Regions from separate parts of the Butyrivibrio sp. FCS006 genome, predicted to be linked through region 3. Evidence: predicted binding sites of a transcription regulator. Region 3 holds the regulator's gene; each other region holds the start of a gene.

Region 1 (2,204 bases), on a different contig from region 3:
CATGCTCGAATTTCCTGTTTCCAGTCTTTTTCTGGCATCGTCCGGTATGACAAATGCCGGATACCACAGGATAAGACCCTTTATATCACTTTTCCTTCTTGCGCCAACAATGGCCGATACAAAGCCGCCCTGGCTTTCACCCTGGAGATATATGGCTTCGCTATTGATATACGGGAGCTCTATTACAGTATCAAGCACTGCATCAAGATCGGCAGCTTCCGTCTCAATAGTCATATTTTTCATATCTCCGTCACTTGTGGATGCTGTTCCACCTCCACAGAAGTCGAAAAACACGCAAACAATCCCACTTTCTGCAAAACCTTCCCCATGATGGATGCGTAATTCTTTTAATCTGCTCATTTATTAAACTCCTCGTACAATGCTTTTTTCCTTTAAATTATAACATTCTGAGGTGTTTAGTAGAAAAGGCACCCGGTACTGATTGTACCGGGTGCCTTAAAATAAAGCTTTTTCATCCTTCAATAGCTATCAGATTCTTTTCCGGGATCTTCTTTTCCAGGGCTTTCTTAGGAACTGTCACCGTAAGAACTCCGTGCCTGTAGGTTGCCTCGATATCGCCCTTCTCTACATTGTCTCCAATATAGAAGCTCCTTGTCATGGATCCTGCATATCTCTCCTGACGGATAAGTTTGCCCTTCTTGTTCTCGTCCTTATCAAGGCCCTTTGCTGCGCTGATGGTAAGATAGCCGTTATCAAGTTCTACTGTTATCTCTTCCTTCTTGAAGCCTGGCAGGTCAACTGATACTTCGTAGTTATCATCCTTTTCCCTGATATCGGTCTTCATCATCCTGTTTGCTTTTCTTCCATAGAGCTTACGCTCCATGTTCCTCTCCATGTCGTCAAATTCATTCATTGGGAATCCAAACAGATCATCGATAAAATTCTCTTCAAAAATACTGGGTGCTAACATAATACATACCTCCTTTGCATCAAAAACATTATCTATGTTAATGAGCAATGGGACGGAGGGTTTAGATCTTAGGAAAGTTAAGTCCTAACGGTCTTCTCTGTTCCTTTGTTCTACAAACACTATAACACCGCAATTAGCACTCGTCAACCGAGAGTGCTAATTTGGATAAAATAGTATTGTACTTCTTATTACAAATTTATCATTCCGGTACAAAAAAGAGGCATCCCTGCCTCTTAATCTAGTACTGTTAATCCTTTATATGACGCGATTCCGCCTATACTTCTGGCTCTTTTATAGCCAAAAGTCTTCAGTTTCTTTACAGCGCTTATGCTTCTGCTTCCTCTTAGGCAATATACATAAATCTCCGCATCATGATCCTTTATGATATCTTCCACCTTTTGAATCTCGTCCAGCGGAATGTTGGTGCTTCCCGGAATATGCCCCTCTTTGTACTCAGATTTTGTCCGCACATCCAGAAGGACTGCATTTTGACGAATAGTTCTATAATCCCTAAAAGTACATAAAGAGGACGCCTTTATAAGACATCCTCCCCCACACATTACTCTTTTTCATACTCTCCAACCAAAGCCCCCGCTTTTGGTATATACAAATCCTAGCAGATGAACTGTCCAATAAGACGCACAAACAACAGTTCAAAAATCTGCGTTCTCGCATTACCTCGCATTACTCCTCGCATTACTCGCATTACTGTCTCTGTCCATAAAAAAAGAGGCTCACTTTAACAATGAACCTCCCCTAGTAATGATCGTATTTTAGCTTCTTCTTTTTATATTTCCTTTTTCCGCAAAATATCATCAATACAGGATTAACTATTCCAAAATAAAAACGTCTTTCCTACGCATAGCATCAGAAAACTCCTCAAACGAAGCATGTTGTAATGCTACTCCTGCCTGGTTAGCAAATTTCACAATTGCATTTAACGCCTCATCATAGTTTTCACCTGTCTCCAAATTATAATTAAACGAGTGCAAGAATTCTTCCATCATTCTTTTCTGAGACAGCTCAACTTGCGAAATCTGTGCCTTGAGCTTAGCCTCATATTCATCCATCTGCTTTTTGCTTTCAATTAGAATAGCTGCTAGCCGATCACTTTCTTCGGCTTCCAAATTTGCATTTTTTATTATTTCTCTAGTAGCGGTGAACACATAGCTTGCTGTTGTATACACTGCAAAAGGCACCAAAGGATGAACTGCCTTTCCCATCACCTCTGTAACCGCCCTTGAAAAAAAGATTGTTATTGTAGACTTAGCAG
Region 2 (2,204 bases), 580 kb from region 3:
GCTCAAGACCAAGATCTGAAGAAATAACCTTACCGCCTGTAAGAATAGCGATATCCTCAAGCATAGCCTTTCTTCTGTCGCCGTATCCGGGAGCCTTAACAGCTACTACATTGAATGTACCACGGAGCTTGTTAACGATAAGTGTTGTAAGAGCCTCACCATCAACATCCTCAGCGATGATAAGGAGCTTGCTTCCTGTCTTAACAATCTGCTCAAGAAGAGGAAGGATATCCTGGATGTTTGAGATTTTCTTGTCTGTGATAAGGATGAATGGATCCTCTAATGTAGCTTCCATCTTATCCATATCTGTTGCCATGTATGCTGAAATGTATCCTCTGTCGAACTGCATTCCTTCTACAAGGTCAAGCTCTGTCTGCATGGTCTTGGACTCTTCGATTGTGATAACACCGTCGTTTGAAACCTTCTCCATAGCATCAGCGATCATCTGTCCTACTTCATCATCTCCTGATGAAACAGCAGCAACTCTCATGATCTGCTCTTTGCCCTTAACCTTGGTTGCCATCTTGCCGATAGCCTCTACTGCTGCGTCAGTAGCCTTCTTCATACCTTTTCTGAGAACGATTGGGTTAGCTCCTGCGGCCAGGTTCTTAACACCCTCGTTGATCATAGCCTGTGCAAGAACTGTAGCTGTTGTTGTACCATCACCTGCTACATCGTTTGTCTTTGTAGCAACTTCCTTTACAAGCTGAGCTCCCATGTTCTCGTAAGAATCCTCAAGCTCGATCTCTTTTGCAATAGTAACACCATCGTTTGTAATTGTAGGTGCACCGTATGACTTATCAAGAACTACGTTTCTTCCTTTTGGTCCAAGTGTTACTCTGACTGTATCAGCAAGCTTATTAACGCCTTCTACCATAGCTGTGCGGGCGTCAGCGCCGTACTTAATTGTCTTTGCCATTTTTATTGCCTCCGATTTTTTCTTTTTCTTACTTCGTAGAAATTATTTAATGATCGCAAGAATATCATTCTGCTTAACAATGATGTATGTTACATCATCAAGCTTAACTTCTGTTCCTGAGTACTTTGAATAGATGACATTGTCACCCTTCTTAACTTCCATCTTAACTTCCTTGCCATCAACAACTCCGCCGGGTCCTACTGCTATAACCTCAGCCTGCTGTGGTTTCTCTTTCTCAGCGCCGGGAAGAACGATTCCTGACTTTGTAGTCTCTTCTGCCTCAAGCTGCTTTAATACAACTCTGTCTGCAAGTGGTACTAACTTCATTACAAAACGCCTCCTTTATGTAATCTTATGAATTTACTTTTTATTTGTTAGCACTCTGGTTCATTGAGTGCTAACCTCCAAGAACATATATTAGCACCTTTTATCATGTCATTCAAGTATATTTATGATTTTTCTTGTCTCATCCAGTTTGCCCTGAAATAGTAGATGATGAATATGATCGTACTGGTGCACCAGGTAAGGGGATAAGCCCAGAAGATAACATTGATTACAGGTATGAGCCTTACTGTGATCGTGATATATGTTATTCTCAAAAGACACCAGCTTGAGAGCATTACGATCATGGGAACGGTAGTCTTGCCTGCTCCTCTGTAAACTCCCGCCAGGGCATGGCTTGTTGCCAGAAGGAAATAGAAAAGACTCTCGGTCCTTGCCTGCGCAGCTCCGATAGCAAGTACCTCCGGATCCTGTGAGAACATTCTTAGAAGCACAGGTGCAAGAACAAATGTTATTACACCGATGATCTCTGCAGCGCCTGCGCTGATAAAGGCACCTATCTTGGAACCTTTTGTGACTCTCTCATACAATCCCGCTCCGAGATTCTGACTTACAAACGTGGTCAATGCCATAGTCATACATACAATCGGTAAAAAGACAAATCCTTCGAGCTTAAAGTAACTGCCGCAACCTGCCATTGCATCTGCTCCGAAAGCATTGATGTTAGACTGTACGACAACATTACCTATAGCGATAACACTGTTCTGAATTCCTGTGGGGAAGCCCAGAGCCAGTTCCTTTTTGATAATCTGCGGATCTATCACAAGCTTTGATATGGTTATTCTGTGAGGCCCATCCACGCGCGTCAGCTTAGAGAAGGCAAGGCCTGCACTGATAAACTGAGCAATAACCGTTGCAGCTGCTGCTCCGCCGATTCCAAAGCTAAAAAATCTAACAAATAAAATATCAAGGACCGTATTGACGATCGTGCTGACCATAAGAT
Region 3 (2,204 bases):
CTCTTTTCCAACCGCTTCTATGGGGGTTACTCCTAGATCTTCAAGCTGCTTGATGAGCTGCTTGTAAATCTTGTTCATGCCGTCTGCAAAAGCTCCGTCTTTCTCAGCCTCGGGAACTGCTGCAAGACCTCTCTCAAAGTTATCTACTACAGGAAGGAGCTTCTCAAGGACATTGCCCTGTCCAAGTTCGAACTGCTGTGATTTCTCTTTGTCGGTTCTCTTCCTGAAGTTCTCAAATTCCGCCATCTGTCTCAGGACTTTATCATTAAGTTCATCAATCTTTTCCTGAAGCGGATTCTTCTTTTCTTTTTTATTTTCTTCTTTTTCTACAGTAGCCTCTTTTTCAGCATCATCTTTTTCCTCCTGTGAATCAGGTGTCTGTGCTGTTTCTTTCTCTTTGGCTTCCTCTTCAAGTTCTTCCATGATGTTCTCAAGAACTTCTTCTTTTTTCTTTTCCTCAGCTGATTTAGCCTTGGAAGAAGCCTTCTTCTTATCCTCGCTCAATTCCAATTGCCTCCTTAAAGCTTATGGGATCTAATCCCTTTTATATAGATCATCAAGTGCATGACGCATGTTCTTAAGCGTCGTTATAACCTTGTCGTAATCCATTCTCTTGGGTCCGATGATTCCTACGGTGCCCTTCATGCCATCACCAAGCTCGTACGTTGCGGTAACAACGCTGCAATCCTTCATGGACTGGATCGGTGTCTCGTTTCCGATGTAGACCTGGATTCCGGTCTCTTCATGGTCAGAGGAGAGTGTATCCTCAACGATACTCGAAAGGTCTTTGGTATCCTCAAAGGTGCTGATGAGCTCGCTGGCCTTGGCCGAATCCGTAAGCTCAGGATACTTAAAGAAGTTCATCGTACCGCTGGTATATATCTGAAGGTCGTCATCTGCTGTTATTGATTCTGCAGCCGCATCGATGACGTTTCCGATGATCTCACTGTGAATTCCGGCTTCCTGCTTGACTGCTGCGATAAGTCCTAAGTTGATGTCCTCTACAGCAAGTCCGTCCAGCCTTGTATTCATGAGAATGTTAAGCTTGAGCATTGTTGCGTCATCAAGTTCCTCTTCAACGGGAATGATCTTGTTCTTAATGACGTTTCCTTCTATGACGATGGTCGCCAGAAGGTGCTCTGCATCAACCTTGGAAATCTGGATGAACTTGAGCTTGTTCTTGCGGATCTGAGGTGCTGAGATCATTGTGGCGTAGTTGGTATCAACCGCAAGTGTCTTGGCCACCTGCTTAAGGAGGTTCTCAAGCTTCTCTTCCTTATCAAGAAGCATCTCCTTCATGTTCTCAACTTCCTGTTCCTTGTCCCTGAGCATCTCGTCTACATAGACTCTGTAACCCTGGTCGGAAGGAATTCTTCCCGCAGAAGTGTGGGGCTGAATTATAAGTCCCATCTCCTCAAGGTCTGCCATCTCATTTCTGATGGTGGCTGAACTCAAGTTAAGATCAGTATCCTTGGAAATAGTCCTTGATCCGACAGGCTCTCCTGTCTCAAGGTAGTTCCTTACTATTGCATGTAGTATGGTTCTCTTTCTCTCATCAAGTTCCAAGTCTGTACCCCTTCCTCTGTCTCCGGATTTCATTGAAAGGCTTTTATTTTGAGTTGTTAGCACTCAACTCATTTGAGTGCTAACATCTTCTCTGTAACATAAAATATCACTCGCGAGAACTAATGTCAACCTTCTAAATGTTAAATATGGATAAAAAAAACAGCAGGCACTGAAAGTGTCTGCTGTCTGTAGTCTCATTATATAAGAGAATGATCAAAGATCGATTCTGCCCTGTACCTTGTCATCAACAACGTAGTAAGCTGCATTCTCTTCAGGCTTTACATAAACGCTGAGCTTCTTCATAGCGTCTACATCTCCGCCCATATCGTACTTGTAGTTGTTCTTAGCGTTTGTAACGATTGTATCGTATGTAACGCTTCTGTCACCATACTGAAGAACGATGTTAGTCTTAACTTCTGTTGTAGCTGCTGCCTTCTTAGCTGCAAGCTTCTTAGCTGCTGTAGCTTTCTTAGCAGGAGCTGCCTTCTTAGCAGGTGCTGCCTTCTTAGGTTCAGCCTTCTTGGTTGTAGTAGCTTTCTTAGCTGCAGGCTTCTTAGCCTCAGTCTTCTCAGCTGCCTTCTTAGGCTCAGCCTTCTTTGCAGGTGCTGCCTTCTTAGCAGGAGCTGCCTTCTTTGCAG
Region 4 (2,204 bases), 170 kb from region 3:
TTTGTGAGCTTTCAGATGACGTTCATGCTGTTGATGCTTTCGGACACAAGAGCCTGACGGGTACAGCGCGATTCCTGGCAAACACTATTGCCAAGCAGCTTGATACCAAGACCCGCTGCATAGAGTTGTCCACACTTCAAAGATGCGCTGGTCACCTTACCAGCAGAACAGATATCACCGAGGCATATCAGGTAGGCGGAGCAGCTGTGAAGGCCGCTTTCGAAGGCTGTACCGGCGAAATGGTGGCACTAAAGCGAATTTCCAACGCACCATACCAGTGCACCACAGAACTTCATCCTATTTCAGAGATTGCAAACCTCGAGAAAAAGGTTCCGCTTGAATGGATCAGCGAGGACCACACTCAGATGAAGCAGGAGTTTATTGATTACGCATATCCTCTTATTCAGGCAGAACTGACACCGATGTTTGTAGGTGGTCTGCCACAGCATATTTCCCTTTAATGACATGAAAAAGGCTGTCACACTAGTTCTTAGTATGACAGCCTTTCTTATGTTTATGTTTAGGTCACTGCGATCAATCTTTAACTTCAATCTGGATAGCTTCTTCCTTCTCAGGGATGGCTTCCTTTTTAGGAAGGTTAACGGTAAGAACACCGTTTCTGTACTGAGCGATGATATCCTCAGGCTTAAGGCCTTCTACATGGAATGATCTCTGATATGAAGAGCTTCTTCTCTCGCGGCGGATGTACTTGCCGTTCTCGTCCTTCTCATCCTTGTTCTCATTGTGAGAAGCGCTGATGGTCAAGGTGTCATTCTTGAGATCAATCTTGATGTCTTCCTTGTTGAATCCGGGAAGCTCAGCCTCAAGCTGGTAGCAGTTGTCTTTTTCAATAACGTCTGTTCTCATAGGTCCTGATGTGGAATCGAAAGGCTTAGCTTCTCTTGGCATCAGGCCACTTCCGCCAAAGAATCCATCGTTAAAGAAATTATCCATCTCATCAAAAATATCATTGTTACTCCAAAGCATAGGCATCAACATAATTATCACTCCTTTTCTATATTTATTTTGTTCTGTTGTAGTGTTTAATCCTTTTTATTAGCACTCTCAAGTAGCGGCTGCTAATTTCTTGTTACAAGTATGTTATAGAACAACTAGAACAAATTGTCAACAAGTTTTTTTCTAAAGAAATTATAAACTGCAAAAAATCCTGCAAACACTGGGCTTGCGGGATTTTTATCAAATATATTTCTATGTATTTTTTTGCGGAGATGATCGTATTTACACCTTTTACTGTCTGAAAATGATCTTTTTAGCCATGTCATCGGCAGCTTCTTTGCCCTGGAACTCTTCAATGATTGCAAGTCCGAAGGGGATTGCAGTTCCCATTCCGCGGCTGGTGATGAAGTTGCCGTCTTTTACAACTTCGTCAGTCTGAGGATCAGCGCCTTGGAGGAATTCTTCATTTCCAGGATAGCAGGTAGCCTTTTTGCCGTTTAAGATACCCATCTTGCCAAATACTCTCGGTGCTGCGCAGATTGCAGAAAGTTTCTTGCCTGCATCGGCGAAGGCCTTGATCTGAGTCTTCAGAGGTTCGCAGGCATCCAGATTGTTGGTTCCCGGCATTCCGCCCGGAAGAATTATCATGTCTGTTTCATCAAATTTAATGTCTGAAAGCAGAACGTCGGCCTCTACAGTTATGTTGTGAGAGCCGGTTACCTGCTTGCTTCCAGTGATTGAGGCTGTCGTTATCTCGATTCCTGCTCTGCGAAGCAGGTCAACAACGGTCAGAGCTTCTATTTCTTCAAATCCTTCTGCTAAGAATATCGCTGTCTTTGCCATATCGTGTTCCTCCCTCAATGTTGCTTTATTTTTCAACTTGTTGGTTTCGTAATTCTGCCATGGATGTCTTGCCTGCGATAGCATTCACAAGAACAATTCTAGCACAAGAAGAGTTGCAGGACTATAATTTGTTCCCTACAGTTGCACATAGGGCTATGATTCGCGTGATGCTACTGCATGGAAACAAAAAGCCTTACTGTATAGAGGCAGGATCTTTCTTCCTACCGTAATGCCTTCGCATATTTACGTTTTCAATACAGCTCCTTCGTATTACAATAGGTAGAGGATTGAATACATCCAAGAAGGAGGCCACAATCCACATGGGCGTAGAAATAGAAAGAAAGTACACTGTAAAAGAGCTCCCCAAGGACCTGGACAAGTACCCGTTCCATGTCATTGAGCAG

Evidence for each region. Region 3 encodes HrcA, which represses chaperone genes, less so after heat shock. Its sites were predicted from a motif close to TGTTAGCACTCNNNNNNNNNGAGTGCTAACA; they were not measured.
Region 1: G633_RS0111290 (Hsp20/alpha crystallin family protein) is a predicted target of HrcA. The motif match lies at 1,063-1,093, and genes of this name have one in related genera.
Region 2: G633_RS0114450 (co-chaperone GroES) is a predicted target of HrcA. The motif match lies at 1,292-1,322, and genes of this name have one in related genera.
Region 4: G633_RS0112665 (Hsp20/alpha crystallin family protein) is a predicted target of HrcA. The motif match lies at 1,055-1,085, and genes of this name have one in related genera.

Annotation. Positions count from the first base shown of each region.
Region 1 covers NZ_KE384203.1:863,782-865,985, forward strand. Annotated here, with positions in the region: gene G633_RS18205 (alpha/beta hydrolase family protein) at 1-360, opposite strand, end outside; gene G633_RS0111290 (Hsp20/alpha crystallin family protein) at 473-931, opposite strand; gene G633_RS0111295 (rhodanese-like domain-containing protein) at 1,165-1,491, opposite strand; gene G633_RS0111300 (hypothetical protein) at 1,762-2,204, opposite strand, start outside.
Region 2 covers NZ_KE384204.1:712,838-715,041, reverse strand. Annotated here, with positions in the region: gene groL (chaperonin GroEL) at 1-919, opposite strand, end outside; gene G633_RS0114450 (co-chaperone GroES) at 962-1,246, opposite strand; gene G633_RS0114445 (MATE family efflux transporter) at 1,369-2,204, opposite strand, start outside.
Region 3 covers NZ_KE384204.1:136,887-139,090, reverse strand. Annotated here, with positions in the region: gene grpE (nucleotide exchange factor GrpE) at 1-504, opposite strand, end outside; gene hrcA (heat-inducible transcriptional repressor HrcA) at 535-1,599, opposite strand; gene G633_RS19970 (DUF6465 family protein) at 1,780-2,204, opposite strand, start outside.
Region 4 covers NZ_KE384204.1:303,829-306,032, forward strand. Annotated here, with positions in the region: gene G633_RS0112660 (6-phosphofructokinase) at 1-461, shown strand, start outside; gene G633_RS0112665 (Hsp20/alpha crystallin family protein) at 535-999, opposite strand; gene G633_RS0112670 (DJ-1 family glyoxalase III) at 1,249-1,800, opposite strand; gene G633_RS0112675 (CYTH domain-containing protein) at 2,121-2,204, shown strand, end outside.